Regions from separate parts of the Bacillus bruguierae genome, predicted to be linked through region 3. Evidence: predicted binding sites of a transcription regulator. Region 3 holds the regulator's gene; each other region holds the start of a gene.

Region 1 (7,500 bases), on a different contig from region 3:
AGCATATGGGGATCAACTTGCACATGCAGAGCAACGAATGATAGGGGATCATATAGAAGCATTGGGCGAATGGTTGGCTAATTATGATAGCCGAGGAGTATATACAGATGGAAATAGGAGAAGAGATATTGTATTAGCTTTGCAAAAGCTCGGGGATCAAGCATTGCCGCCGTATTATAAAGGTTGGGGTGTTCAATCTAATTTATATAATGGTAAACAACTTTCTATTATCATTCCTGTTCAAAATGAAGAAATGACAATTGCAATGGTTATTCAAGAAGCACGTAAAATTGAACCGCTTGAAATTATTGTTCTTGTTAATGGATCAAATGATCAAACAGCAACGATTGCAAAGCAGTGCGGAGCTACAACTGTTGTATATGAAGAAAGACTTGGAAATGATGTAGGGCGTTCTATAGGTGCTCAAATGGCTAAGGGGGATATTTTACTATTTATTGATGGTGATTTTGTGATACCTGCAAAAGATTTGTATCCTTTTGCCAAAGCGGTTGCAGACGGGCAAGATGTGGTATTGAATGATTTAAATTACTATTTGGATTTACGAGCGCCATTACACCTTGTTACGGCGCTAAAATATGCTTTAAACTTAGCTTGCAATCGAAAAGATTTAGGGATAGGTTCGCTAGTAGCTGTACCAAATGCGTTTAGTAGGAGTTGTTTAGAGTGTATTGGGTTTGATGCTTTATTATCTCCATGTGTAGCACAGGTAAAGGCGATATTAGCAGGCTTTTTAATTTCTTGTGTGCATCGCGTGGATGTGGATCAGCTGAATCGCATTCGTCCGAGCGAACATTTTGCAGTGAAAGGACATGCTCCTGCTGTACTTCGAATTATAGGGGACCATATAGAAGGTATGTCATGTGTGATAGAGGAACTTGGTGTTCGAGGTGGTTTTCATGATGGAGGGCGTAAGAGGGAATTGGAATGAAAAAAGGTGTGCCGAAACAGGTACACCTTTATTTATTCTGTTTCAAAAAACTATAACAGAATAAAAGAGAAGAGTATTACAGTTTACAATAGGCACGATTCTTATACTACAGAGAAGGATTCCTTTATTTGAATGCCAAAAAAATAAAATTGCTAAAAGAGGGCTAATTTACCAAAGTTTCAAATGATGTTTTCACTATGTAAATAGGGGTTTGCTCAATTATTCACAAACATGTCACAACTTTAACGTTCACTTTTTTTAAAAAGTAGTATCCTAAATACGTAAGCTGTTATATAAAAATTCTTAGTCCTGTACTAATCATAAAATGGAGGAGATTAGGATGACTGAAGTATTAGAAAATGTAAAAAACGCATGGGAAAACTTTAAAGGTGAAAAGTGGAGAGCAGAGATTGATGTTCGCGACTTCATTTTAAATAACATAAACGTTTATGAAGGTGATGATACCTTCTTAGCCGCTGCAACAGAAGCGACGAAACAACTTTGGGATCAAGTAATGGATTTAACAACACAAGAACGTGACAATGGCGGCGTCCTTGACATGGATACAGAAATTGTTTCTACTATTACATCACATGGTCCAGGATATTTAAATAAAGATATTGAAAAAGTAGTTGGTTTCCAAACTGACAAACCATTCAAACGTTCATTACAACCATTCGGTGGTGTTCGTATGGCAGAGCTATCTTGTGAAGCTTACGGATACGAAATGGACAAAGAACTAAGCCGTATTTTCAGAGACTATCGTAAAACGCATAACCAAGGTGTATTCGATGCTTATACTCCAGAAATGAGAGCAGCTCGTAAATCAGGCGTTATTACAGGTCTTCCAGATGCATATGGCCGTGGTCGTATTATTGGTGACTATCGCCGCGTTGCATTATACGGTATTGATCGTTTAATTGAAATGAAAAAAGCAGATTTAAACTTAACGAGCAGTGTAATGAGCGAAGAGACAATTCGTTTACGCGAAGAGTTATCTGAGCAAATGCGTGCCCTTCAAGAATTAAAACAAATGGCAGCTTCTCATGGTTTTGATATTTCTAAACCAGCAACAAATGCACAAGAAGCATTCCAATGGTTATATTTCGGTTATCTTGCAGCAATTAAAGAGCAAAATGGTGCAGCAATGAGTCTTGGCCGTACATCTACTTTCTTAGATATCTATGTTGAAAGAGATTTAGCAAACGGTACATTAACAGAAGAAACAGCACAAGAAATTGTTGACCACTTTATTATGAAATTACGTCTTGTGAAATTCGCAAGAACACCTGATTATAATGATTTATTCTCTGGTGACCCAACTTGGGTAACAGAATCTATCGGTGGTATTTCACTTGATGGTCGTCCATTAGTAACGAAAAACTCATTCCGTTTCTTGCATACATTAGATAACTTAGGACCAGCTCCAGAACCAAACTTAACAGTTCTTTGGTCTAAACAATTACCAGAGAACTTTAAAAACTACTGCGCGAAAATGTCTATCAAAACATCTGCAATTCAATATGAAAATGATGACATTATGCGCCCAGAATATGGTGATGACTACGGTATTGCTTGCTGTGTATCTGCAATGAGAATTGGTAAACAAATGCAATTCTTCGGAGCACGTGCAAACTTAGCGAAAGCATTATTATATGCGATCAACGGTGGTAAAGACGAAAAATCAAAAGCACAAGTTGCACCTGAATATGCACCAATTACTTCTGAAGTATTAGATTATGAAGAAGTTATGCGTAAATTCGATGTGACAATGGAATGGTTAGCAGGTCTTTACTTAAATACATTAAATGTAATTCATTACATGCATGATAAATATAGCTATGAGCGTATCGAAATGGCACTTCATGATACAGAGATTATTCGTACAATGGCAACAGGTATCGCAGGATTATCTGTAGTAGCTGACTCTTTAAGTGCAATTAAATATGCGAAAGTAAAACCAATTCGTGATGAAAACGGTATTGCTGTTGATTTTGAAATCGAAGGAGATTTTCCTAAATACGGTAACAACGATGACCGTGTAGATGAAATGGCAGTAAACCTTGTAAAAACATTTATGAACAAGCTTCGTAAGCATAAAACATATCGTAACTCTGTTCATACAATGTCAATCTTAACAATCACATCTAACGTTGTATACGGTAAGAAAACTGGTAACACACCAGATGGCCGTCGTGCTGGTGAACCATTTGCACCAGGTGCAAACCCAATGCATGGCCGTGATACAAAAGGTGCACTAGCATCATTATTATCTGTTGCGAAATTACCATATGAAGAGGCAAGAGATGGTATTTCTAACACATTCTCTATTATTCCAAAAGCGCTTGGAAAAGAAGAAGATGTACAAATTCGCAACTTAGTATCTATGTTAGATGGGTATGCTGTAAAAGAAGGACATCACTTAAATATTAACGTATTTAACCGTGAAACATTAATGGATGCAATGGAACATCCTGAAAAATATCCACAATTAACAATTCGTGTATCTGGTTACGCTGTTAACTTCATTAAGTTAACTCGTGAACAACAAATTGACGTTATTAACCGTACAATGCACGAAAGCATGTAAGTAAAAAAGTTTCCCTCTGTTTTTCGTAGGGCAGAGGGGAGCTGTTTTAATAGAGGAGGAAGTAACATGGTAAAAGGAAGAATTCATTCTGTTGAGTCTTGTGGTACTGTTGACGGCCCAGGGATTCGTTATATCATCTTTACGCAAGGGTGTTTACTACGTTGTCAATATTGTCATAATGCGGATACGTGGGAAATTGGTAAAGGGAAAGAAATAACAGTCGAAGAAGTGATGCAGGATGTTACATGTTACATTCCTTTTATGGAAGCTTCCGGCGGTGGTATTACTGTAAGTGGCGGTGAGCCGCTATTACAGTTAGACTTTTTGATTGAACTGTTTAAGAAATGTAAAGAGATCGGCATTCATACGACAATTGATTCTTCAGGTGGGTGCTATTCTGAAGATGAAGAATTCCAAAGAAAACTAGATATTTTGATGGAATATACAGATTTGGTATTACTTGACTTAAAACATATTGATTCAAAAAAACATCGCAAATTAACAGGAAAACCGAACGAACATATTTTACAATTTGCTCGTTATTTATCAGATAAAAAGAAACCAATTTGGGTGCGTCATGTACTTGTACCTGGAGTTACTGATAGTACAGAAGACCTAGAGAAATTGGCAGCCTTTATCCAAAGTCTTGATAATGTACAAAAGATAGAAGTATTGCCGTATCATAAGTTAGGGGTCTATAAATGGGAGGCACTAGGTCACAAGTATCCTCTTCAAGGAGTAGAGCCTCCAACGGAAGAATGTGTTCAAAAAGCAAAAAGCATTTTAGGAGCAGTCTAATCCAATTTTGGATTAGGCTTTTTGCTTTCTTTCGATAAATAGTAGAGTAAAAATAAGGAAAAGAGTATACTTAAATTATATAATGACTATTTTTGTAAAGAAATGATATGGATAAATTTACGAAAATGTAAAGGGAAAACGAAACAATAGAAAGAATTAAGAAATAGTATAGTGCGTATCATGGAGTATAGATAAATGTCAAGTTATTGCGAAAGCAGTTATAGGAAAGTATAATGTTAAGATATGAGCAGATGGGATTAAGGGGTCAATAACATATGCTTTGTATATCCACGACAGGTACATATCCAGCGGGAAATCGTTGGAATTCAAACATGCAAAATTATAAGGAAATTGTTTTTTATATTGTGACAGGTACAATATAAAAGACCGAAAAAGCTAGGAGTGGATTTGTTTGATTAAAAACCCCAAGGTTTTAATATTAACAGCACATTACGGTAACGGTCATGTACAAGTGGCAAAAACATTAGAACAAACATTTCGTCAAAGAGGACTTAAGGATGTAATTGTATGCGATCTTTTTAGTGAATCACATCCTGTCATAACAGATATTACAAAATATTTATATTTAAAAAGCTATACAATTGGGAAAGAGCTATACCGCTTATTTTATTACGGCGTTGAAAAAATTTACGATAAAAAAATTGCATCATGGTATGCTAATTTTGGGCGAAAACGTTTAAAAGCGATATTACATGCTGAAAAACCCGATATTGTTATTAATACATTTCCAATCATTGCGGTGCCAGAGCTAAAAAAACAAACAGGTATTTCTATTCCTGTTTATAATGTACTTACTGATTTTTGCTTGCATAAAATATGGATTCACCGAGAAGTGGATCGGTATTTTGTCGCAACAGATTATGTGAAGGACATTATGGTAGAAGTAGGAGTACCTGCTGAGCAAATTGTAGAAACAGGAATTCCGATTCGTAAAAACTTTGAAGCATCTGTTAATGTAGAAGCTTTGTATGATAAGTATGATTTGTCACGAGACAAAAAGACCTTACTTATTGTAGCAGGGGCACATGGAGTGCTAGGAAGTGTAAAAGAGTTATGTCAGTCCTTTCTATCAGTTCCTAATCTACAGATAGCCGTAGTTTGTGGGAAAAATAAAGCATTGCAAGAAGATTTGCTACAACTACAGGAAAGCAACCCAGATGCACTAAAAGTATTCGGTTATGTGGAGAATATTGATGAGCTGTTCCGTATTACCTCTTGTATGATTACAAAACCAGGAGGGATTACATTAAGTGAAGCAGCAGCTTTGCAAGTACCTGTCGTTTTATATAAACCAGTACCAGGACAAGAAAATGAAAATGCGAAGTATTTTGAAAAACAAGGTGCAGCAGTTGTTATTCGTGAAGATCATGAAATCTTTCAGAAAACGAAAGAATTATTACAAGATGATATGAAGTTATTGCAAATGAAAGAAGCGATGAAACGCATTTATCGTCCGGAACCAGCGTTTCATATTGTGGATTCTATTTTAGAGGAAAATCACGTACGGGTACATTCACCAGTACGTTCATCAGCCCTTGTGCAATCTTTTACTTAATATAAGAGCCTCTTTTCTATCTGAGTAGAAGGAGGTTTTTTTCGTTATTTCGGGAACGTTTGTATAGTTGTATCTCACTATTTGTGAGAGTTGATACTTGCATCAAGATTTTGAGAAAAGAAAGAAGGCGAATGTGAATATCACTTTATCCACATAAGAATCCGCTTTCAATATACAGTAAACTTAAAATATTAACAAAATTATCCACAATATCCACAAAAATTAGTAAATATATCCACAAATCAAACAAGCTAACTGTGGTTAAATTCCTCTTTTATAGAAAAGATATTCGAATTTATACACATGTTCAGTAATTTTGTGGATAAAGTTTTCCACAAAAAAAGCTACCTCTTCTGAACGAGAGGTAGCGATATGCTAAAAAATTCCTTTTGGTTTATACCCAGCAGCACGATCTGCTCTTTTGAATTCACGTTGATAGAGAACTTCTTGTGTGCTAGATAATTTACTTTTTGATTTTTCACGTCTTTTCTTATCCATTACAGTTCACCTCGTGTCATAAAGTTATTACCTATCGTTACCAATGACAGAGGGAGATATACATAGATTACGCTTCTTTTAAATGGTGAGCGTCTTGGAATGTTGCTTCGCGCATTGTGTGTAGTGTGTATTGATCTTTTGGAATTTCATATAAGTTATATACTTCACCGTTTGCGTTAATTTGATCGTATACACATTTACGTGTTTCATTTGCTAGATTGACGTATGGTAGTTTTTCGGCAGCTTTAATAGAACGAGTATTTAATTTGCGAATTCGCATGAAAATAGTCTCAATATCTAGTTCATAGAAAAGTTCACTAAAGAAAGCGTCTTTTGCTGGCTTATTATAACCTTTTCCGTGATATGGTTTGCCGAGCCAAGTGCCAAGAAAACCTGCTTTTTCTTCGATGTCAAATAAGGTTATTGTTCCGATTGGATTTCCCCATTCATCAATAATTGTGCGTGAAATTAATTCTCCGCGCTCTTCAGCCTCAATCGTTTGTTTTGTTAAAAACAAAAATTCGTCATAAGAAGATGCCTTTTGACGCACAAAGGGGAAGACATCAGGGTGAATCATCAAATCATATAGAACGTGGCTGTCATGTAGGTCACGTTTTTTTAGCATACTATCTCCTCCTAAAAAGAGGGTAGCATGACGACAAAAAACACCCCACCCTCGAAATTTTTATATAAAACTTAAAAAAATTTCGGGGTGGGAATCGAACCCACTAGAACCAGTCTACAATGCTGGTGGCGCACCATTTGCCTTCCCCATTCATCAATTTGAAATTACTAGTCACGACACAAATTGATCATGGTTTCATTCAGTTTATAATCGTATAATACTTCATCTAATGAAAAAAATAAACTAGTTTTTATGATTTTTTTGTATGGATAATTTTTCCGTCTATCATTGTTAATACAGGCTTGGCTAAATAGTGAAAAGGATGATGAGTCCACAGGACAAGGTCAGCGTCTTTTCTAGGTTCTATGCTACCGATTTTCTTTTCTAAACGTAAGTTGCGGGCAGGTATAATCGTAATTCCTTCTAGAGCCTTATGTTCATCTAATCCTTCTCGCACAGCGATA
Region 2 (7,500 bases), on a different contig from region 3:
AGCAAAGCGAAATGTAGAAAGTATGAAAGAGGGTTAATTTATGTCACCGAGAATCGGACTTACATTACAGAAAATTGTAGATACAGCAGCAGAAATCGCAGATACAAATGGGATACAAGAAGTAACATTAGCGTCATTATCGCAAAGGCTGGGAATACGTTCCCCCTCTTTATATAATCATGTGAAAGGGTTACAAGACGTACGAAAAAATCTTGGTATTTACGGAATAGAACAGCTGCATGGGGCGCTGAAAGAGGCGGTAGAGGATAAAAGCATGGATGGAGCAATTCATGCATTAGGAGAAGCGTACGTGTCGTTTGTCCGAAAACATCCTGGATTGTATGAAGCAACTTTCTTACGAGATGAAGAAGTGCGACAAGCTGGTAATGGGATTGTAGAGCTTTGCCTCCATATTTTACAGCAATACGGCTTAGAAGGAGAAAATGCACTTCATGCGACGCGTGGACTGAGAAGTATTTGTCATGGATTTGCGTCGATTGAACAGCAAGGTGGATTTGGCTTGCCGATGGATTTAGATGTGAGTTTACATCTATTGTTAGGAAATTTTATAAAAGGATTATATGTTTATCAATTATAGACGTATTTGGATTTACAGTTTGAAAGTTAAACCTTAGAGGAATTCTAAGGCTTTTTGCGTTGTGGGGATTTTTAGATGTATACAATCTGAAAAGAAATAAATACTAAATGTTGAATGAAGAAAGAAAGGAAGGCTGTTACGATGCAAAATTTAAATGAGCTTGAGGTGGAAAATTTACGTCATCTTATTGGTGGGCATGCAACAGTTATTAACAAATTACAAGAGTATGCACAGGCATGTACGGATCCGCAGCTGAAGCAGATGCTGCAAAAAGATGTACAAGATGCACAGAATACGAAGCAACGATTAATGTCTTTTCTAGGATAGGGGTGTAAAGAACATGAATGAAAAAGATATGGTAAATGATTATTTAGCTGAATTAAATGCGAGTTTAACAGGCTATGCGAATTACATTGCTCAAACGAATAACGAGCAATTGTATCAAACGTTAATTCAAATTCGTAATCAAGACGAATTGCGTCAGCGTAATTTGTATGAATACGCGAAGCAAAAGAATTATTACCAACCAGCAGCTCCGGCAAATCCAACGATTGTTCAGCAATTGAAGAGTCAATTAAGTATGCAATAAAGTGAAACTTCTATCAGTGACGCTTTTCTCACTGATGGTTAGTTGAACCAATCGGGCTTTTATGGGCAGTTATCCCCCACCTATCTTCTTCGTTTCTCTCTCAAGCGTGAGGTGGGGGTCTTACTGCCCGTTAATGCGGGATAAGAACAGAATCAAAAAACGGGTAACGTGATTGAGACGTTACTCGTTTTTATGTGAAAGTAAAGCATATGGAACTTTGTCGAAATTATGTACAAAGGGACATAAAATGTCTACATTATTTGTGAAATATTTCACAAGTTGTACATGGTTTCTATGCTGAAAACTTCTATAATAAAACGTGTAAGGTACATAAAAGAAAGAAGACTACATTAAGAAGCAGGGGAGATCGTCATGAATAGAAGTACAAGAAAAATTGCAATTATAGGTGCTGGATTAGTTGGATCTAGCTGTGCGTATTCTATTGTGAATCAAGGAATCTGTGAAGAGTTAGTGTTAATTGATATTAATCATGAACGAGCAGTTGGTGAAGCGATGGATTTATCACACTGCATGAATTTTACAAATACAAGAACAAAAATATATGCAGGAACTTATGAAGATTGTAAGGATATGGATATTGTTATTGTTACAGCAGGACCTACTCCAAAACCGGGACAAAGTCGTCTTGATACTTTAAGAGCAGGTGCAAAAATTATGGAAAGTGTCGTATCAGGGGTTATGGAAAGCGGATTTCAAGGCATTTTCTTAATTGCCTCTAATCCAGTTGATATTATGACTTACCAAGTTTGGAAGTTATCCGGTCTTCCGAGAAATCGCGTGATTGGTACTGGAACATCCTTAGATTCTTCTCGCTTAAGAACAATTTTGTCTGAAATATTTGAGGTAGATCCGCGTAGTATTCACGGTTACTCATTAGGACAACATGGCGATTCACAAATGGTTGCTTGGTCTCACGTAACAGTTGGCGGAAAACCAATTCTCCAAATTTTAGAAGAGCAAAAAGAACGATTTGCGGATATTGATTTAGATTCGATTGTTGAACAAACTGCAAAAGCGGGTTTGGAAATTTCTAAACGAAAAGGAACAACTTATTACGGCACGGGGAACTCCTTAGCTTATATTGCACGTTCTATTTTTAATGATGATTATCGTGTTATGGCTGTATCAACAATTCTAGATGGTGAATATGGTGAATATGAAATTTGTACAGGTGTCCCAGCTATCATAACAAGAGATGGTATAAAAGAGATTGTTGAGCTGAACTTAACAGAAGCTGAAGAAAGCCAATTTGCACAATCAAATGATATTTTACGGGACTATATGAAAATAATTGGTTACTAGATTAGAAGAAGGTAAAACAGATGAAGGAATATATCATGCCTCGTATATTTAAAGGGTCTGCAGGAATTGCACAAGGTATTTTCGTATCTCTTGGAATTGGCCTACTGATTGAGAATATAGGAAGAATCGTTGATATTCCTATGTTAATTACAATCGGAGTTGTTGCGAAATCACTTATGGCGCCGGCAATTGGAGCAGGGATTGCTTTTATGCTCGGAGCAAATGGACTTGTCATTTTCTCAGCGATGGTTGCAGGAGCGATTGGAGCTGGATCAATTTCGATTACTGCAGCCGGTTTGATGATTAAAACTGGTGAACCAATCGGTGCGTTATTAACAGCGACGCTAGCGGTTTATATCGGTAAACGGTTAAGTGGAAAAACAGCTTTAGATATGATGCTCGTTCCGTTTGCAGCAATATTAGTTTCAGGTTTAGTCGGTATGTGGCTATCTCATAATATTAGTCCGGTCTTACATACAGTTGGTGCATTTATTAAAGATAGCTCAGCTGGTAACCCATTTATCGCGTCTGTTGTACTTGCAGTTGCTTGGGGATTGTTATTAATGTCTCCAGCGTCATCAGCAGCTCTAGCAATTGCACTTAGCCTAGATGGTATGGCGGGTGGTGCTGCACTTGCAGGATGCGTCGCTCAATTTATCGGATTCGCTGTTATTTCTGCGAAAGAAAATAATTTAGGTGGTATTTTAGCACAAGTTCTTTGTACACCGAAAGTACAACTCCCGAATATTACGAAAAACCCAATGATTCTCGTACCAACTGTTGTTGCAAGTGCAATTGTAGGTCCTGTATCAGCGCTTGTATTTCAAATGACAGCAGGAAAAGAAATTGCAGGTCTTGGACTTAGTTCCTTAATCGCACCAATTAACTTGATTTCAAGCAAAGGATTGAGCGTTGTTCCAGCGATGGTGATTACTTATATCGTAATTCCAGTAGCTGTTTCTTATATACTGTATATAATTTTGAAAAAAGCGGGTCGCATTAAACATGGGGACATGACTGTACCGCAATCTTAAAGACTAGTAAGAGTATTTAAAAATATGCCAATTTGAAAATCTCCTCTTACATAGAGAAAAGCAGACTGAAGAAGCCACAGTCTGCTTTTGTTGTTATATATTATACGATTGTCCGGTTCGCAATGTAACTTTTTGCTCACGTAATTCAAATACATAGTACATAGCGGCATAGAGGAAGCTTCCTAGTACGACCCCTGCTACCGCATCTACAAAGGCGTGCTGTTTTGTAAATAAAGTAGATAAAATAATGAGCACGCCAACAAACGTTAGCAGGACGTATACCCATTTGTTTTGTTCCTTTCGCTTATAGGCTGTAATCATAATGACAAATGTTGTGAGTACGTGAATACTAGGAAAACAATTCACCGGTTGATCGATACTATAAATGTAGCGCACTAAATTAGCAAACACATCATTGCCAATCACTTCAGGGCGTGTTACTGTTGTTTGCCACATATAATAGATGCTAAAGGAAGTGAGTTTACCTAATAGTACACTACTTAATGTAACGTAATAGAGCTTTCGATCAGCAAAACAATAATAAATAAGAGCGCCATATAAATAGGGAAACCAAAGTAAATATGGAACAATAAATTCTTTAGTAAATGGAATCCATTCGTCTGCTTTGGTTGTTACATTTACAGCACCTACTGTTAAGTGATTTAGTACGTCATAAAGAAGGCTTACGAGTACGAGCAGGAGTATATAAGATAATGGAATAAAGGCCGAAAACTTGTTATTTTTCATAGTAATTCTCCTATTTGTTAATGTAATAATATGGAACCTGAAAATTATAATATATAAATTGCAAATGAACCATCAATTTTTATAACATTTTTTACAAATAACTATACAGTTTTGTCACTGTATGAATACAAATTGAAAAAACGAGTGCAGATCATGGTTGTTCTGCGTAACAGTGACTTATATATATCGTATTGTAAGTTGCCGATATAGGTGCGTGTAAGGGAAAGTACAATTAATCAAACGTTTGTTTAAGACGTATGTTCGAATTTGTGGTCTTAATCAAACGTTTGTTTAAGGCATATGTTCGACTTCATAGTATGAATCAAACTATTCAAATGCGAGAATCATCAATTATAGAAACAATAAATCAATCTATATAAATAAAAAGTTTAAAAATAAAAATTAACATAATAAAAAATGAGAGACGGCTAATGTAAAGTCGTCTCTCATTTCAAAAAATCTTAGTGTCTTGTTCTTAATTTTTTAAACTTACACAAATGATCTTTATATCAGAATTTTGTTCATTTGATATACAGATCATTTGTGCGATAGTTATTAAAAATAAGTGCAAAATGTGTTTACATAAATGCTTTTAACAGCTGTTGTACCAATGGAATTATTCCACCTAGGAATGATAAGATTGCCATAGCGATTGCCATATCCATTTCCTCCCTTTTCAGAATATTTAGTTATTACACTTTTATTGTATTTTAAAATAATGAAATTAGCAATCCCTTTTAATATGCAATATTGCATATTAAAAATGAGCAAGGAATGTTCTATTTCTTTTATTTGAAAACTAGTAACACCCTTTTTAAAGAGTGAATTGTTTTGCTAAGTCTAAATATATTGCATTTAAGATGATCAGAATTTTAGTATTTTAATATAAAGGTTTAATTAATGTTTTAGGATAGGACTGGAAATTAAGAGTCATTATTGCGGATATTATAATAAGGTATTTTTCCGATTAGTAAACTGCTTTAATAATGTACGAAAAAACAAAGATTTTGCAGGAGAAAAGAAATTTTTAGCGAAATAAGTTAAAGTTTGAAATAAAAAGATATTTTTTATATGATAAGGATAGTGAAAAGTAGGTGAGTGTATGTCAGTAATATTTTATTCATATCCAAAATGTGGAACATGCCAAAAGGCAAAAAAATGGTTAGATGCAAATGATGTAGTATATGAAATGGTTCATATTGTCGAAAATCCACCTTCTAAGGAAGAACTTCGTAGTATATATGAACGTAGTGAATTACCATTAAAAAAATTCTTTAACACAAGTGGGATGCGTTACCGTGAGCTTGGGTTGAAGGACAAGCTAAAAGATGCAAGCGAAGAGGAAATGTTAGACATGCTCGCTTCTGATGGCATGTTAATCAAACGACCAATTGTAACAGGCGGTAATGATGTAACGGTTGGCTTTAATGAAGAGCAATTTGAAAGCGTGTGGAAAAAGTACCAATAAGGTGCTTTTACATAATTAATACATTCATTGGAGGTACAGACATGAGCATTCCAAAACAATTACGTTACTCTGAAGAGCACGAATGGGTACAAGTTGAAGGCAACCAAGTTATTATTGGTATTACAGATTTCGCACAACACGAATTAGGAGATATTGTATTCGTGGAACTTCCTGAAGTTGGTGCAACAATTGAAGCTGACGAGCCATTTGGAAGCGTAGAATCTGTTAAAACAGTTTCTGAATTATACGCACCTGTAGCAGGAAAAGTTGTAGCAGTAAACGAAGAATTAAATGACAAGCCAGAGCTTGTTAACGAATCTCCATACGAAGGTGCATGGATGATTAAAGTTGAGCTTGAAGATGCAGGTCAAGTGGATAACTTATTAACTGCAGAGCAATACGAAGAAATGATTAATCAAGACTAATTTGTAAAGGACAGCTATGAGCTGTCCTTTTTTAGTTGATTTGTATTATACGAAATGCCAATTGAAAAACCAACAAAAAAACCTGTCTTTTTAGGTGGGCGAGAGCATCTGGCTATGTGCAGAAGCGATCAGGCCCTTTTCCTGCCACATGCAAGGGTTAAACCAAAGGGAGAAAGTGAGTATAGGTTATCTTTGTTCTACATAGCAGCGACTTAGATATTGGGAAATTAAAATGGATGTATATAGAACATAGAATTTTTTCTACTTAGAGATGATAGGAATGGAGATTGTCTTAGATATGTTTCTGAGCGAGCCGCTTCCGCTTTTAATCATTGTCTAGAGTGGCTAGAATGTTCGGTGGCTGCGCTTCTTCCTCCGAGGCAAAAAGCGCCTCTATGTCAGGAGCTCCAACACCCTCCTGTTCTGACCAAGCCCCTTCCGCTTTTCTTCACAAAAATAAACAGGAAACAACATTGAAATATTGAATATACTAAAGGGAAGGTTGTATCATAGTATATGGTGATCGGGTGATGCCAAGTGGTCTATGTGGACAAAGTAATTATTGTTGAAGGTAAGTCAGATAAGAGAAAGATCGAAGCGATTATTAGAGAACCGGTGGAAATTGTTTGTACAAATGGTACAATTGGTTTGTCGAAAATGGATGAACTCATTGACCAGCTGTACGATAAAGAAGTGTATGTTCTTGTGGACGCAGATGATGCAGGAGAGAAATTACGCAAACAGTTTCGTCGCGAATTTCCACGGGCTGAACATATTTACATTGATCGTTCGTATCGAGAGGTTGCGACTGCACCATCGTCTCATTTAGCGAACGTTTTATGGGGAGCTGACATTGACGTCTATACAGAATTTTTACGGTAAGGAAGGGTACAATGATCGATTGGACAGGACATGAAGCAGTAGTTGCAGTTAGAGATCAAGATAAAACGGTGTTATACGTATATACGCCAATGTGCGGTACGTGTCAGTTAGCTAAAAAAATGTTAACGGTTGTTGAAGCAGCGTTGCCTCATTTAGAAATTGGGATGCTGAATGTAAATTATGCACCGCATTTTGCACGGGAGTATGAAATTGAAAGTGTTCCGTGTTTACTTATATTTGAGAAGAATCAACTTGTAAAGAAAATATATGCATTTCAATCTGTGGAATATTTATATATGGAATTACAATAGGCGGCAAAAATTTTGCCGCCTCGACATATTTCTTGGGAAATAGTAAGAAACAAATGATTTTTCATACAGCTTTTGTCGAGAGAATGACACAGGAGAGCGTGTTATAGAAATGGAATGGTAATA
Region 3 (7,500 bases):
GAATGTAATGTGGAGCCAAAAGAATTAAATAAAATCGTTGTCGCAGCTGGTCCGGGCTCTTATACAGGTGTTCGTATTGGTGTAACAGTAGCGAAAACATTAGCTTGGTCATTACAAATTCCAATTGTTGGTGTATCAAGTTTAGAAGTGCTGGCAGCAAACGGAATGAATTTCCAAGGATACATTTGTCCGTTATTTGATGGTCGTCGTCAGCAAATTTATACAGGATTGTATACATATAGAGAACAAGAGTTGCAATCTGTGGAAGAGGATCGTATTATTCTCATTGCCGATTGGTTACAAATGTTAAAAAGGATGGGAGAATCTGTTTTATTTATCGGGAATGATGTAGAACAGCATAAAGATACAATTGTAGAACATTTAGGAGATCAAGCTGTATTTGCTCCAATGACGAAACATAATCCACGTCCAAGTGAATTAGCTTTCTTAGGTTTACAGAAAGAAGAACAACCTGTGCATACATTCGTTCCGAGTTACCTTCGTTTGGCAGAAGCAGAGGCAAAATGGTTAGAAAGTCAAAAGAAATAGGGGTCTTATGAATGAATATTACATTCAGAAATATGAAGGAAGAGGATATTTCACAAATTGTTGCGATTGAAGAAGCTTCATTTGCGATTCCTTGGACTGCCGAAGCATTTGAACGAGAATTAAAAATGAATGAGTATGCACACTACGTTGTAATGGAAACAGAGGAAGGAATTCTAGGTTATTGCGGGCTTTGGATTATTCTTGATGAATCACATATTACGAACATTGCGGTATTACCACAATACCGCGGTCAAAGGCTTGGAGAAGCGTTATTACAAGAAGTAATGAACAAAGCAAGAGCTCTTGGGGGAAATACGATGACGCTTGAAGTCCGTGTTTCAAATGAAGTTGCGAAAAAGTTATATCGAAAATTTGGTTTTCAAAATGGCGGAATCCGTAAAAGATACTATACAGACAATTATGAAGATGGTCTTGTAATGTGGGTGAACTTATGATGAAAAAAGATACAATTATATTGGGTATTGAAACTAGCTGTGATGAAACAGCTGTAGCAGTTGTAAAAAATGGACGAGAAATTTTGGCGAACATTGTAGCTTCACAAATTGAAAGCCATAAACGTTTTGGCGGGGTTGTTCCAGAAATTGCATCTCGTCACCACGTAGAACAAATGACGGTTGTGTTAGAAGAAGCATTAAAAGAAGCGCAAATTACGTTTGAGGATATTGATGCAATTGCGGTTACGGAAGGACCAGGTCTTGTTGGGGCGTTGTTAATCGGTGTGAATGCAGCAAAAGCAGTAGCTTTTGCACATAATATCCCTCTAGTTGGGGTGCACCATATTGCGGGACACATTTATGCGAATCGCTTAGTACAAGAACTGCAGTTTCCATTATTGTCTCTCGTTGTATCTGGTGGACATACAGAGCTTGTTTATATGAAAGAGCATGGTTCATTTGAAGTAATTGGTGAAACAAGAGACGATGCTGCAGGAGAAGCATACGATAAGGTGGCACGTACATTATCATTGCCGTATCCAGGTGGGCCGCACATTGATCGTCTTGCTCATGAAGGAGAGCCGACAATCGATTTACCTCGTGCATGGCTTGAACCAGATTCTTATGATTTTAGTTTTAGTGGTTTAAAATCCGCGGTTATTAACACTGTGCATAACGCAAAGCAGCGCGGAGAAGAACTTACCCCTGAAGATTTAGCTGCAAGTTTCCAGGCAAGTGTAATTGATGTCTTAGTAACAAAAACAATAAGAGCAACAGAAGAGTATGGTGTAAAGCAAGTGCTTCTTGCTGGCGGAGTAGCGGCAAATAAAGGATTACGGGCTCGTTTAGAGGAAGAGTTTGAAAAGAAAGAAGATGTTGAACTTATCATTCCACCGTTATCTTTATGTACAGATAATGCTGCTATGATTGCTGCAGCCGGTACGATTGCATATGAGCAAGGAAAGAGAGCGACGTTAGCGTTAAATGCAAACCCTGGTTTAGATATTGAATCATAATAATGGTAAGTTTCACGTTTTTGCATGTAAGAGGACGTAAACATAAACTATTAGTTGTGGATAGAGAAATTCTTTTTGATAAAAGATGTAATTTTATACACAGAATTAACCACAACCTGTGGATAAAACCTATATTATCTGTTGATAATATAGGTTTTTTTGTGAGTATAAATTGTGGGTAAATATTATTATTCTTGTGGATAATGTGGAAAACTTATATTTATCTTGAAAATATAAAGATCAATATGTGAATAATACTGTGGATAAAGTGAAATTTCCATCATTGAGGGTCTTACCGCCACGAATAGCGGGATAAATAAAAAGGTCAGTGTAACCACTAACCTTTTCACAGTTGTAATTCTTCCCATTCTTCCATACATGTTTCTAATTGTTCTTGAAGTGTTTGTTTTTCTGTTGTAATATCACTGGCTTTTTCGTAATCAGCATATACTTCTGGAAGACAAAGTTGTTCTTCTAATGCCATGATTTGTTCTTCAATTGTCGCGATATTTTCTTCTAGTTCTTCAACTCTACGCATACGTTGGCGTTCTTGCTTTTTACGTTCTTTTTCTTCAATATAATTTAATTTTTCTTGTGCCACTTGTTTTTGTACAGGTTTATTTGTTTCTTGTTCTTCGAGTTCTGCCCGTTCTAGCATTTCATTTTTCTTTTCTACATAATAATCATAATCACCTAGGTATTCCGCTGCTCCGCCCTGGGACAACTCAATCACTTTTGTGGCAATGCGGTTAATGAAATAGCGGTCATGGGAAACAAATAAAATAGTTCCTGGAAAATCAATGAGCGCATTTTCTAAAATTTCTTTGCTACTTAAATCCAGATGGTTGGTCGGCTCATCTAAAATAAGTACGTTTGATTTTTTCATCATAAGTTTTGCAAGAGCTAAACGTGCTTTTTGTCCACCGCTTAAAGAAGAAACAGGCTTTAGAACATCGTCACCAGAAAATAAAAAGTTTCCAAGTACTGTGCGAATTTCTTTTTCTGGTTGCATCGGGTAATCATCCCAAAGCTCGTCTAATACACGTTTTGATGATGTTAAGTTTGCTTGTTCTTGGTCATAATATCCGATAGAAACGTTGGAACCAAACGAAATATTACCGTTTAAAGGACGAAGTTTATCCACAAGAGATTTTAATAAAGTAGATTTTCCAATTCCGTTTGGGCCAACAAGTGCAACACTATCGCCTCTTGTTAATTGGAAATGAATGTTTTGAATAATTGGCTCGTTATTATAACCAATGGTAACATCTTTTACTTGTAATACATCATTACCGCTTTGTTTATCGATATCAAAGTGGAAAGAAGCAGATTTTGTATCACCGATTGGTTTTTCCATAAGTTCCATACGATCTAATTGTTTTCGGCGGCTTTGCGCCCGTTTTGTTGTGGAAGCACGAGTAATATTTTTTTGGATAAAGTCTTGTAATTTTGTTACTTCTTCTTGCTGTTTCTCGTAACGTTTTATTTCTTGTTCATATAGCGCCGCTTTAAGTTCTAAGTATTTACTGTAGTTTCCTGTGTACTTTCGACTTTGTTTATTAGAAATTTCATATACTTGCGTTACAAGTCTATCTAGAAAGTATCGATCGTGTGAAACGATTAAAATAGCACCAGGATAACCTTGTAAATATTGCTCCAGCCACGTTAATGTATCGATATCTAAATGGTTGGTTGGCTCATCTAAAATAAGTAAATCTGGTTTTGTTAATAATAACTTACCAAGAGCTAAACGAGTTTTTTGTCCGCCGCTTAATGTGGAGATTGTCGCTTCGTGTGTTTCTGAAGGAAAACCAAGTCCACCTAAAACAGAGCGAATATCAGCTTCGTATTGATAGCCGCCTTCATTTTTATAATCTAATTGTAGGCGATCATACTCTGCTAATAGTTTTTCGTAAATAGTTTCATTTGTGAAATTTTCTTCTTTTCCCATTTCTTGTTCTAACCTGCGGAGTTCTTTCTCCATGCGCTGTAAGTGGAGGAATACTGTTAGCATTTCATCCCAAATCGTTAACGATGTTTCAAGACCAGTATGCTGTGCTAAGTAACCGATAGATACATCTTTCGGTTTTATAATTTCTCCGCCGTCATGGGATAATTCTCCTGCAATAATCTTTAATAATGTAGACTTTCCAGCGCCGTTACGCCCGACAAGTGCAATGCGATCACGCGTCTGTACTTCTAACTTAATGTTTGAAAGAATGACTTCAGCCGCATACAGCTTGGAAAGGTTATTCACTTGTAGTAAAATCAATGTTTTCACCTCAAATAATTTCTTAACTTTGCCATGATTATATTTCTCAATCATACTAAAAATAGTGTATAGTTGAACATAAATAGAGAAATTCTCTCTCTATTATACAAGGAAAAGTTTCAATGCTAAACTTCTGTATATGTTTCAATCACTTGAACAGATAGGAAGAGAGGAGGGGGTTGCATGGAGCAGCCTAAAATTCCGCAGGCGACTGCCAAAAGATTGCCTCTATACTATCGATTTATCCAAAACTTATCGTTATCTGGTAAGCAACGCGTATCATCTGCAGAATTAAGTGAAGCGGTGAAAGTAGATTCAGCGACGATTCGACGAGATTTTTCATACTTTGGGGCATTAGGGAAAAAGGGATATGGTTATAATGTGAATTATTTATTGTCGTTTTTCCGCGAAACACTTGATCAAGATGATGTAACACGCGTAGCATTAATTGGGGTAGGTAACTTAGGTACGGCTTTCTTACATTACAATTTTACAAAAAATAATAATACAAAAATTGAGATGGCATTTGACGTTGATGAAGAGAAAGTTGGGAAAGAAATCGGAGGGATTCCAGTATATCATCTGGATGAATTAGAAGAGAGATTATCAGATGATATAAAAGTGGCAATATTAACAGTGCCTGCTTCTGTTGCACAATCTGTAGCAGATCGCTTATCGCATACGAGCATACAAGGTGTTTTAAACTTTACACCTGCTAGATTAAACATATTAGAACATATTCGAATTCATCATATTGATTTAGCAGTAGAATTACAAACGCTCGTGTACTTTTTGAAAAATTATCCACAATAAAAACGCAGGAATTTCCTGCGTTTTTATTATTTCTTCTTACTATCTTTTTTCGGTTTAGAAAAAAGAAGGCGAAGTGCAAAATTAAAATCAATCGTTGCCATTACGGCAAGCAATAGTGTGTAAAAGTTCCAAATTGTATCTTGAACACTTGTAATTGCTAAGTATGTAAAAATACACCCTAGAAGAAAATACAAAGTTGCCATAACAAATGGTGAATTTCGCATGTTTAAAATCCTCCGATGAATCCTTGCAATTTTTCAGCTTTTTCTAGATATGGACGAAGTACAAATGTAATTAACATAACGTTTGTATTCATCATAACATGAGCCATAATTGGGACAATAATTCGTTTTGTTTGTACGTATAAAAATGAAAAAACAAGCCCCATGGAAATATACACTAATAAATGTGTAGGGTCAAAATGAATGAGAGCAAATATAAGCGAGCTCACGATCGCTGCGATAAAGAAGTTATATCGTTTATATAGTGTTCCAAATAGAATTTTTCTAAATACAATTTCCTCAAGAATGGGAGCGAATATAGATGAAACAATCATAAATAATGGAGCAGCTTTTATAATTTCGATAATGTTTTGTGTATTTTCTGATTCAGCTTTAATTTTAAAAACTTGTGTTTCAATTGTGCCGGCAATTACTTGGGCGAATAAAGCAAGAAAAACTCCTAAAATAATCCATCCTATCGTAGCAAGAATATTTGTTTTTCCACGCTCCCATTTTTCTGATTGTGTATCATTGCGTAGTAACATAAGGATAATGATAAGAGCAATAAAGAAGCTAATCAGTCCCCAGTGTGCAGTTGCCAGTTGAACTTTTTGTTCAAAGGTCCGATGTCCATTATTGTATACTCCGCTTTTTAGAAGGATCCATCCTCCAATTATCCCTGATAGTTGCATCAAAATATATGTAACAATAACCCACCAATATTGTCTCTTCAATTTCGTAACTCCTTTTTGAATTTTTTGTAAAGAAAAAGGAAAATGCCCTATCCATAGAGAAAACAAATTATGGCATCTTTCTTATTGTAACATAGGAGAAGATGAAAAAACGACGGAATCTAAAAATGGATTTTTTGCAGTTTTCCCTTATGTAATTATTAAGTAAATCATAAAAGTTTTTAAACAAGTTGGGGAGGGGGTGGAATAGTTTTCCGAAAAATTACGATTTTTTCACTTGCAAAAGAAAATGAGATTCTTTATTATAATAAGTGTGTTAGCACTCAAGGTATTAGAGTGCTAATAAACATAAAATTTACATAATAAATTGAGGAGGTTGTTGTTCATGCTAAAGCCATTAGGTGATCGCGTTATAATTGAACTTGTTCAAGCAGAAGAAAAAACAGCAAGTGGTATCGTACTACCAGACACTGCAAAAGAAAAACCACAAGAAGGTAAAGTAGTGGCAGTTGGTACTGGTCGTGTGCTTGAAAATGGTGAGCGTGTTGCTTTAGATGTAGCTACAGGAGATCGTATCATCTTCTCAAAATATGCAGGTACTGAAGTGAAATACGAAGGTACAGAATACTTAATTTTACGTGAAAGCGACATTTTAGCAATTATCGGTTAATTATATAAATCTTTAAAAATTCAAGGGGGTCAAATATTATGGCAAAAGATATTAAATTTAGTGAAGAAGCACGTCGTTCGATGCTTCGCGGTGTCGACACTCTTGCAAACGCAGTAAAAGTTACGCTTGGACCAAAAGGTCGCAACGTTGTACTTGAGAAAAAATTCGGTTCTCCGCTTATTACAAATGACGGCGTAACAATTGCAAAAGAAATCGAATTAGAAGATGCATTTGAAAATATGGGTGCAAAACTAGTTGCAGAAGTTGCTAGCAAAACAAATGATGTAGCTGGTGATGGAACGACAACTGCAACTGTATTAGCGCAAGCAATGATTCGTGAAGGTTTAAAGAACGTAACAGCTGGTGCGAACCCAATGGGTCTTCGTAAAGGTATTGAAAAAGCTGTTACAGCAGCGATTAAAGAATTAAAAGAGATTTCTAAACCAATCGAAGGTAAATCTTCTATCGCACAAGTAGCTGCTATTTCTGCTGATGATGAAGAAGTAGGCCAATTAATTGCAGAAGCAATGGAACGTGTTGGTAACGACGGCGTTATTACATTAGAAGAATCTAAAGGGTTCACAACAGAATTAGATGTAGTAGAAGGTATGCAGTTTGACCGTGGATATGCTTCTCCTTACATGATTACTGATTCTGATAAAATGGAAGCGGTTCTTGATAACCCATTTATCTTAATTACAGATAAAAAGGTTTCTAGCATTCAAGAAATCTTACCAGTATTAGAGCAAGTGGTACAACAAGGTAAACCACTTCTTATCATCTCTGAAGACGTAGAAGGCGAAGCGTTAGCT

The links. Region 3 encodes Rex, which represses fermentation and respiration genes when NADH is low (regulators of the CRP and FNR family bind a similar motif). Its sites were predicted from a motif close to TTGTGAAATATTTCACAA; they were not measured.
Region 1: pflB (formate C-acetyltransferase) is a predicted target of Rex. The motif match lies at 1,161-1,178, and genes of this name have one in related genera.
Region 2: WAZ07_RS08435 (L-lactate dehydrogenase) is a predicted target of Rex. The motif match lies at 1,448-1,465, and genes of this name have one in related genera.

What each region holds. Positions count from the first base shown of each region.
Region 1 covers NZ_JBAWSX010000007.1:29,440-36,939, reverse strand. The annotation lists gene WAZ07_RS13255 (glycosyltransferase family 2 protein) at 1-949, shown strand, start outside; gene pflB (formate C-acetyltransferase) at 1,290-3,539, shown strand; gene pflA (pyruvate formate-lyase-activating protein) at 3,606-4,337, shown strand; gene WAZ07_RS13240 (diglucosyl diacylglycerol synthase) at 4,750-5,913, shown strand; gene WAZ07_RS13235 (YfhE family protein) at 6,289-6,411, opposite strand; gene WAZ07_RS13230 (GNAT family N-acetyltransferase) at 6,479-7,036, opposite strand; gene WAZ07_RS13225 (amidohydrolase) at 7,287-7,500, opposite strand, start outside.
Region 2 covers NZ_JBAWSX010000003.1:356,357-363,856, forward strand. The annotation lists gene WAZ07_RS08415 (MBL fold metallo-hydrolase) at 1-37, shown strand, start outside; gene WAZ07_RS08420 (TetR/AcrR family transcriptional regulator) at 41-598, shown strand; gene WAZ07_RS08425 (hypothetical protein) at 740-925, shown strand; gene WAZ07_RS08430 (spore coat protein) at 939-1,187, shown strand; gene WAZ07_RS08435 (L-lactate dehydrogenase) at 1,560-2,510, shown strand; gene WAZ07_RS08440 (PTS transporter subunit IIC) at 2,531-3,544, shown strand; gene WAZ07_RS08445 (phosphatase PAP2 family protein) at 3,638-4,291, opposite strand; gene WAZ07_RS08450 (arsenate reductase family protein) at 5,394-5,759, shown strand; gene gcvH (glycine cleavage system protein GcvH) at 5,801-6,184, shown strand; gene WAZ07_RS08460 (toprim domain-containing protein) at 6,722-7,066, shown strand; gene WAZ07_RS08465 (thioredoxin family protein) at 7,078-7,377, shown strand.
Region 3 covers NZ_JBAWSX010000032.1:5,770-13,269, reverse strand. The annotation lists gene tsaB (tRNA (adenosine(37)-N6)-threonylcarbamoyltransferase complex dimerization subunit type 1 TsaB) at 1-549, shown strand, start outside; gene rimI (ribosomal protein S18-alanine N-acetyltransferase) at 561-1,004, shown strand; gene tsaD (tRNA (adenosine(37)-N6)-threonylcarbamoyltransferase complex transferase subunit TsaD) at 1,004-2,020, shown strand; gene WAZ07_RS25860 (ABC transporter ATP-binding protein) at 2,367-4,292, opposite strand; gene WAZ07_RS25855 (redox-sensing transcriptional repressor Rex) at 4,476-5,105, shown strand; gene WAZ07_RS25850 (YdiK family protein) at 5,132-5,329, opposite strand; gene WAZ07_RS25845 (CPBP family intramembrane glutamic endopeptidase) at 5,332-6,060, opposite strand; gene groES (co-chaperone GroES) at 6,404-6,688, shown strand; gene groL (chaperonin GroEL) at 6,727-7,500, shown strand, end outside.